Regions from separate parts of the Brevundimonas sp. S1H14 genome, predicted to be linked through region 1. Evidence: predicted binding sites of a transcription regulator. Region 1 holds the regulator's gene; the other holds the start of a gene.
The links. The regulator LexA, encoded in region 1, represses DNA repair genes until DNA is damaged. The targets are predictions, from matches to a motif close to ATGTTCNCNANNTGTTCT.
Positions count from the first base shown of each region.

Region 1 (4,413 bases):
CCCGATCGCGCCTGCGAACATGGCGCCGACCCAGGTCGAGGGCTGGGTCATAGACGTGGACTCGTCCGGCCAGAATGGGGCGCGCGTGGTGGTGGCGCCTGTGCGCGTGCGGGGTCTGGCGCCTGAGCAGACGCCCGAGCGGCTGCGCGTGACGGTGAAGGGGGCGCCCCGCCGCCCGGCGCGCCGATCCGGGTGTTCGGCATCCTGAACCCGCCGCCGCCGCCCGCCAGTCCCGGAGCCTACGATTTCGGCCGCAACGCCTATTTCAAGGGGATGGGCGGGACCCTGTTCGCCCTGGGCCCGACGCGTCCGGCGGCTCTCGCCCCGCCGCCGTGGCGGGTCAGGGCGACGATGAAGGTCAATGCGGCTCGCTATGCCCTGGCTGAAAGGATCGTGGCGCGTCTGGGCGAGCGGACCGGCGGGGTGGCGGCGGCCATGACGACCGGTCACGAGACATGGATTCAGGATCCGGATCTGGACGCCATGCGGGATTCCGGGCTGGCGCATATCCTGTCGATCTCGGGTCTGCATATGGCGGTCGTGGGCGGCTTTGTCTTCTTTGCGGCCCGCCTTCTGGTTGCGGCGTGGCCGTGGCTGGCGTTGCGTGTGTCGGGCAAGAAGGCGGCGGCGATTGCGGGGTTGATCGCGGTCGGGACCTATCTGGTCATCTCGGGCGCGCCGCCGCCGGCCGAACGCGCCGCGATTACGGCGTCGATCGCCTTTCTGGCGATACTGACGGATCGGCAGGCCGTGACCATGCGGGCGCTGTCGGCAGCGGCCTTTGTCGTCCTGTTGCTACGGCCCGAGGCCGTCGTGACGCCGGGGTTCCAGATGTCGTTCGCGGCGACGGCGGCTCTGGTCGCCCTGGTCGAGGTCTGGCCGCGTCGCATCCGCGAACTGTCCGTTCCCTGGCCGATCGCCGCCGTTCAAAGGTTTGCAAGCTGGCTGATGGCTGCCTGCGCCGCCAGCCTGGTGGCGGGGATGGCGACCGGGCCGTTCGCCATGCAGCATTTCAATCGCACGGCCGTCTATGGGCTGCTCGCCAATATGGCGACAGCGCCGCTGGCGGATTTCGTCATGATGCCTGCCTTGGCGCTAGGCGCGGCGCTGGAGCCGCTGGGGCTGGGCGCGCCCTTCCTGTGGGTGGCGGGTCAGTCGGTGGACGCCATGCTGGCGATCGGACACTGGGCGGCCAATCTGCCCGGCGCAGTGAAGGCGATTCCCAGCGCCCCTGCGGCGGCCCTGCCGGTCGCCTTTCTGGGCATATTGTTCATGTGCCTGTGGCGCGGATGGTGGCGGTTGCTGGGGCTGCCTTTTGCGGCCGCTGTGCTGATCTGGCCGCGCGCGGCGCCGCCGGATATCTGGATCGGCGATGGTGGAGCGAATGCGGCCTATCGGCTGGAAAGCGAGGCGGTTGTGGTGCGGCCTGCGGTTCGCAGGTTCGCCATCGATCTGTGGTCCCGGAGACGAGGGCTGGAGCCGGTCGCGCGGTCGCCCGAGGGCTGGACCTGCAAGCGTTCATTCTGTGCGCGGGACGGCGAAACGGGGCCGCTGGCGCTGTGGTGGGGCAAGGCGGCGCCGACGGCCGAGCAGTTGGATCAGATGTGCCGTAGCGCGCAGGTTGTCAGCGTGCGCGCCGTGATCGCAACCCTGCCTTCGTCATGCGAAGGGCGGTTGGTGTTGGACGGCGCCGACTACGCGCGCGGCGGTTCGGTGGAGCTGTGGCGGGAAGAGGCAGGCGGATGGCGCGCCTTGTGGGCGGCTGAGGTGCGGGGACGGCGACCGTGGAACGGGCCTCCCTCTTAACCCGCTCATCCCGGCGGACGCCGAGATCCAGTAAGAGCCATATGTGCTGTCGCTGGCCAGGGGAGGCCGGCGGACAATCAAACGGCCCCGCTTGCGGCCAAAGCACTGGGTCCCGGCGTCCGCCGGGATGAGCGGGCCGGGATGAGCGGAAAGAAGGCGCGCGTGGGGCCTCTGCCCCGTCCTCAGTGATATCGGCGCAGCAGGCCGACCAGCTTGCCCTGAACCTCGACCTGATCGGGGCCGAAGATGCGGGTCTCATAGGCGCTGTTGGCGGGTTCCAGCGCGATGGATTGGCCCTTCTTGCGCAGGCGTTTCAGCGTGGCTTCCTCACCCTCGACCAAGGCGACCACGATCTCGCCGGAGGAGGCGTTTTCGACGCGTTTGATAATGACGGTGTCGCCGTCGAGGATGCCGGCCTCGATCATGGAATCGCCTTCGATCTCGAGCAGATAATGCTCGCCCGCGCCCAGCATGGCCTCAGGGACCGGCAGGCGCTCGCGTTCGTGCTGGATGGCGGCGATGGGGGTGCCAGCGGCGATCTTGCCCAACAGGGGCAGGTCGCGGACATCGTTGGCGGCCTCGGCGACGGCCGGTCGCGGGCCCAGGCCGCCGCCCTGGATGACGTCGGGCTTAAACGGGGCGCGGCCTTTTGAGGGGGCGGCGGTCGTCGCCTGTTCCGGCAGCTTCACGACTTCCAGCGCGCGAGCGCGGTGGGCCAGACGGCGGATGAAGCCGCGTTCCTCAAGCGCCGTGATCAGGCGGTGGATGCCCGACTTGGACGCCAGGTCCAGCGCCTCCTTCATCTCGTCGAAGGAGGGCGACACGCCCGTTTCCCGAATGCGCTCATGAATGAACATCAGGAGTTCGTGCTGTTTCTTCGTGAGCATGGCGGCGAATCCAGAACAAGGCGTGAACCGTTGGTGATGTTCTGTAAGTGTTCTGGTTAAAAGTCAACTAACGCCACGCTTAAGGCTCTCAAAGCAAAAACCCGCGCCTGCCGTTCGACGGCGGGCGCGGGTTTCGGTCCGTGCTGTGCTGACGTTAGCGAGCGGTCGGGGCGCCGTCCTTATAGCGCTCGAACCATTCGATCATGGCGTTCATGCGCGCGGCGTTCTGGGACGGACGGACGGCCAGGCTGTGGCCGACGCCGGGGATCTTCACCAGGGCCGTGGGCACGCCGCGCAGTTGCAGGGCGGTGTAGTACTGCTCCGACTCGCTGACCGGGGTGCGGTAGTCCTCGTCGCCGACGACGACCATGGTCGGGGTCTTGACGTTGCCGACCAGCGACAGCGGCGACCGGCGCCAGTAGGCCTCCGGGTTCTCCCACGGATATTCACCGAACCAGTAGCGGGCGAAGAAGGCCGGGTTGTCGGCCGTCAGCACGAAGCTGGCCCAGTCGATGACGGGCTTCTGGACCACGGCGGCCTTGAAGCGGTCGGTCTTGCCGACGATCCAACTGGTCAGCACGCCGCCGCCCGAGCCGCCGGTGACGAACAGGCGGTGGGGATCGGCGACGCCTTGAGCGATGACGGCGTCGACGCTGCTGATCAGGTCGTCATAGTCGTTCGACGGATAGTTGTGGTGGATCAGGTTGGCGAACTCGTCCCCATAGGAGGTCGAGCCGCGCGGGTTGACCGAAAGAACGGCGTAGCCCGCAGCTGCGAACAGCTGGTTGTCGGTGGCGAAGTGCGGGCCATAGGCGGCGAACGGGCCGCCGTGGATTTCCAGCACCAGCGGATAGCTCTGGCCCTCGACGTAGTCGGCCGGCAGGGTCAGCCAGCTTTCGACCGCGCGCTGGTCGTGAGACGAGGCGACCTGAATGCGGCGCACCTCGCCCAGGCGGCGGGCGCTGAGGAAGTCCGCGTTCAGGCGGGTCAGCTGAGTGCTGCGGCCGCCCTTCAGGAGGTGGACATCGGCCGGACGCATCGGCGTGCCGCGCGTAAAGGCGATGGCGCCGTCGTCGGCCACGGTGAAATCGCCGCCGGTGTAGGGACGACCGAAATCGTCGCCCGTCAGGTCTTCGATCAGGGTGGTGACGGCGCCGTCCAGCGAGACGCGGGCGACCTTGGTGCGCCCCTGATCGTCATAGGCGACATAGACCGAGCGGCCGTCGCGGCTCCACACGGGCGATTTGACCGAGCGGTCCAGGTTCGGCGTCAGCACGCGGCTGTTCGAGCCGTCGGCGTCCATCACATAGAGGCGGGTGTTATGATAGCCCATCCGCTGGTCGTCATAGCCGAGATAGGCGATGCGGCGTCCGTCGGGTGAGGCGACGGGCGAGTTGTCCGGCCCGGCGCGGCTGGTCAGGGCTGTCAGGCCGCCGGTCTGCACGTCCAGGGCGAAGACTTCGCTGTCGGCGGCTTCGCGCTGCCAGTCGGGTCGACGGTTGGCGCTGAGATAGAGGATGCGGGAATCAGCCGACCAGGACAGGCCGCCGCCGTGGTTGAAGTCGCCGTGAGTCAGTTGGCGCGCGCCGCCGCCCTGGGCGCCGACGACGAAGACATGGCGGAAACCGGGCTTGAGATAGCCCTGACCGTCCGAGCGGTACGAGACGGTGTCGATAATCTCCAGCGGCGGGGCCCATTTGGCGCCTTCGGGCTTGGGCAG
Region 1 is NZ_CP136679.1:2,071,792-2,076,204, reverse strand. Features, by position in the region: gene RSD66_RS10105 (DUF4131 domain-containing protein) at 1-208, shown strand, start outside; gene RSD66_RS10100 (ComEC/Rec2 family competence protein) at 193-1,806, shown strand; gene lexA (transcriptional repressor LexA) at 1,989-2,693, opposite strand; gene RSD66_RS10090 (prolyl oligopeptidase family serine peptidase) at 2,848-4,413, opposite strand, start outside.

Region 2 (4,413 bases), 1.3 Mb from region 1:
TGCGGCCTCCGAAACCTGGACGATCGCGACCGGAGAGGTCTGGACCGCCTGGCGCGGGTCACGGCGCGGCACCCATCTGACGGCCGCTCAGTTGGAGGCGAAACAGGCGATCCGGGCGATCCGGAATCGTCGGTCCGGAGAGGCCGATCCGGGCGGTCCGGTGATCGCCTTCCGGGGCGCGCCGACGGCGGACACGGCCGAGGACGCCGGGCGGATCTTCGACGCCCTGAACTGGGCGAAGGGGGAATGGCCGGACATGGCTCTGGCGACGACCGGAGCGAAAGGCTCCGAGAAGCTGGCGATCAAATGGGCCCAGCAGAAGGGGGTGAAGCTGATCCTCGCGCGGGCGGATTTCGACAGGAACGGAAAGGCGGCTCCCTTCCGGGCGAACGACGAGTTGATCGCGCTGGAGCCGGAGGTCTGCCTGACCCTAGTCCATTCGCTGGCCGGGGTGCGGGAGGATCAGCGGCCGTTCGGACCGGCGCTCAATCTCCGCCAGAAGGCGATGGAGAACGGGCTGCGGCACGTGCCCATCAGAGCCCGGGCCGCCTGAGACACACGCCCTGGATCAATGACCCGCTCGGCTTCGGCCGGGCGGGCTTTTTCTTGTCATCCGGCGGGCTTGAAGCGGTCTGAACGCCGGGATCGCCACGTCTTGCCGAGGTTTGATCGGCTGTGTTCACTGTTGGAGAGGCTGGTTGGAAATCGTCAGATTGAGGGCTTAGGGCAAGATAAAAGAGGGGTTTTGGCCTTCTGTTTTTTACAGACCGGGCAGACACTTGTGAGGATTGCGGAGACCGACGTCGACTTGCGCTGAGTTGACGCCTGATTCCGCGCCGACGACAGGCCGGAGCGTCGATCATGCAGGTCCGAACCGCCATCGAAGTACGCCTCGCCCAAGCCTCGAAGGATGACGTCTCGACCTTGAGCGTGCGTCTTCCGCAGGGGTTGAAGTCGGACAAGACCAGCGTCCGGATCGCCATGTTCCAGAGGCTCGCGGCCTCGCGTCTGTTTGCGTATGGGGACCGCGCCGGCTGTCTGCGCGCGGCCCAGAACCGCTCGGGTCGTCCCTTCCGTCTCGACGTCCGGCAGCGCGTCACGGTCAAGGCGCTGGTGTCCCGGCACATGGGCAAGGGGTTCGCACGGGGCGCGGCGCTGGCCGCCCACATCGCCTATCTCGGCCGCATGGGCGCCGGAGAGGACGGCGAGCGCGCGGCCTTCTTCGGCCCGGTGCGGGAACGAGTCGATGCGGCCGGCGCCACGGAGGGCTGGGCGAAGGACCGGCATCATTTCCGCTTCATCATTTCACCGGAGCACGCCGATCGGATTGCGGACCTGCAGGGCTACGCAAGGGAGGTCATGTCGAGGGTCGCCGACGATCTCGGAGAGCCTGGTCTGAACTGGATCGCCGTCTGCCATTTCGACACCGACCAACCCCATGCCCATGTGCTCGTGCCGGGTCGGCGAAGCGACGGCCGGGATCTCGTCATCCCGCGCGACTACATCGGCTACGGCTTTCGCGCCCGAGCCCAGGAAGCGGCCCAGGAACGCCTCGGAGACCTCAGTCGTCAGGACGCCGAACGCCGCGTGTGGCGTGAGACCGAGGCCGACCGGTTCACCGCCTTCGATCGCCGTCTTCTGGCGGCCGCGGACGCCGACGGCTGTGTCGATGACGGGATCGGGGTCGCCGACGCCTGGACGGCCCTGACCCGGGGACGGCTGCGCCATTTGGAGACACTGGGCCTCGCCGTAAGAACCGGTCGACGCCTCCGACTGGCCCCGGATATGGAAGCCCGACTTCGGAGGCTGCAGCTTTCGAAGGACGTCATCCGCACCCTCAACCAACGGCGTCTCGACGGCGCGCGGTCGGCCGAACAACTGGGCAAGGCGCCGGTCCCGGGCAAGGTCGTGAAGACCGGCTTCCACGACGAACTGGGCGGCTCCCCCTATGTGGTGGTGCGCGCCGCAGACGGCTCCGAACACTATGGTCGGCTGGGCGTCGGCCAAGCCGCGCCGACTATGGGAAAGACCGTTACTCTTTCGCTCGATGCGCGCGGTTTCGCCCAGGTTCTCAGCGGCAAGCAGCTGGGTCAGGATCGGGGTCGGTGACGATTTGCGGAACTCATGCCGCTTCCGGGAAGACCTTCTCGACCGACAGGCTGCCCTTTGGGAGGGCACGCAGCAGTTCGGCCTCGGGCTTGCGGAGATCCAGCCAGTCGAGGGCTGCTTCCGACCTCAACAGCACGATCTGGCGATCGTGATAGGGAGTGATGTCCGGTCCCGGCTCGGTGGTCAGCATGGCGAAGGCGCCGTCTCGAACCAGGCCGGCGACCCAGAAGATCGGCGCGTCGGCCATGGTGAAGCGCCATTTGGTCTTTCGCTTCTGACCCGGCTCGGCGGCGGTGAACTCGAAGAAGCCGTCGGCGGGGATCAGGCAGCGGGTGACGCCGTCGAAGGATCGACCGTCGGATCGGAAGTTGAACACGGGTCTTCCCTGCGGCGACTTCCAGGCCCAGGGCGACACGATCAACTGCGAGCCGTCAGGGCCCCGGGTTTTGATGGGCGCCCGGTCACCGACACGGATCGAGGCCATGGATCCGAAATTGGGCATGCCGCCGGGGAAGACGAGACGGTCGCCGGTTCGGTTGAAGGGGTCGATCACCTCGTCGAACGGCAGGATGAGCTGATACTCGTTGCACATGCGGGCCTCCCTCTTTGATCTCCATTGATCGCCGACTCCTGAAGAAATGCCAGCGCCCCCCGTCTCCAGACGTTCCGGGAGGTGGTCCACGGAGCCCCGGCGACGGGGATAAAGGATCGGCGAAGGTTGACTCTTCGCTCGATCCAGAACCAGAACATTACAGGAACATCTATCAGCCTTGCGAACAGGAGGGCTTCTCATGCACGCCGGCCTGCCTGCTGGACTCGACAATTTGCGCGATCGAATACGCGCCCTGGAGCAAGGGAGCCGAAGCGCTGCAGGCGTGCTGCCGTTCGGAGTGCGTGACCTGGACAGCCGCCTGCCCGGCGGCGGCCTGTCGCTCGGCGCCCTTCACGAGGTCGCCGGCGGAGGCGAGGAGGCCGTGGACGGCGCCGCCGCAGCCCTCTTCGCGGCCGGGATTGCAGCGCGGCGTCCCGGCCAGGTTCTCTGGTGCGTGACCCGTCCCGACCTGTTCGCCCCGGCCATGAGCCAAGCCGGTCTCGGGCCTGGTCGGGTGATTTATGTCGAGGCCGGGGACGAAACTTCACTCCTCGCCTGTTTCGAGGAAGGGCTTCGCCATCCGGGTTTGGCTGCGGTCGTGGCCGAGACCGCCCGCCTCAGTCTCGTCGCGTCCCGACGGCTGCAGCTGGCCGCCGAAGGCTCGGGCGGCCTGGGTCTGGCGGTGCGGCGATGGCGACGGGCTTCGGACGCCGCCGACTTCGGCCAGCACACCGCCTCCGCCACCCGCTGGCGCATCAGCCCGGCCCCCTCCTCGCCCTTGCCCGTGCCTGGCGTGGGGCGCGCGCGCTGGTTCGTCGAACTCCTTCGCTGTCGCGGCGCCGCTGCCGCGGATTTCACCCTGGAAGCCTGTGATGAGACGGGTCGTCTCGCTCTACCTGCCCAACTGGTCCGTCGATCGTCTGATGCGAGGGCTTGGCGAAGCCGCGCCGCCGCCTGACCTTCCCCTGGTCCTGACGGGTCGGTGTGGGCGGCGACGGGCCGTGCTCGCCGCCAACCCGGCGGCCAGGGCCCAGGGCGCCCGCGTCGGCATGGCCGCCACCCAGGCCCAGGCCCTGATCCCCGGCCTTGACCTGCGGGAGGCCGATCCGAAGGGCGACGAAGCCGCGCTCGGTCGTCTCGCCGTCTGGGCGATGCGCCGATACGCGCCCGTCTGCCAGCCGGTTCCGCCGGACGGCCTGGCGATCGACGCCACCGGAGCCGCCCACCTGAAGAGCGGAGAGGCGGCCATGCTGGCGGACATGATCGAGCGGCTGGGAGCCGAAGGCGTCGCAGCCGACGCCGCGATCGGACCGACCTATGGCTCCGCCCATGCGGTGGTGCGTTTTCGGCGCGCGCACCGTATCATCCCGCCGGACGCCATCGACGCGGCTATCGGGAGCCTGCCGCTGGCGGGCCTTCGCCTGCCGTCGGAGCTGATCGCACATCTGAACCGCATGGGTTTCGACTGCATAGCCGATGTCGCGCATCGCCCGCGCGCGCCTCTCGCGCTTCGGTTCGGTCATGAGCTCGGCCGCCGCATCGACCAGGCCTACGGGCGCATTGAAGAGCCGCTTATCCCGGTCGAGGCCCCGGAGATTCCCACAGTTTCGCGGATGTTCGGCGAACCGATCGGCGCGCCGGAAACCCTGGCCCGCCATATCGCGGCTCTCACCTCGGAGCTATGCGCGGCGCTGGAGGTCTCCGGGCTGGGC
Region 2 is NZ_CP136679.1:783,289-787,701, reverse strand. Features, by position in the region: gene RSD66_RS03830 (DUF2493 domain-containing protein) at 1-553, shown strand, start outside; gene RSD66_RS03825 (DUF3363 domain-containing protein) at 862-2,109, shown strand; gene RSD66_RS03820 (SOS response-associated peptidase family protein) at 2,123-2,701, opposite strand; gene RSD66_RS03815 (ImuA family protein) at 2,901-3,659, shown strand; gene RSD66_RS03810 (Y-family DNA polymerase) at 3,574-4,413, shown strand, end outside.
Region 2: RSD66_RS03815 (ImuA family protein) is a predicted target of LexA. The motif match lies at 2,853-2,870, and genes of this name have one in related genera.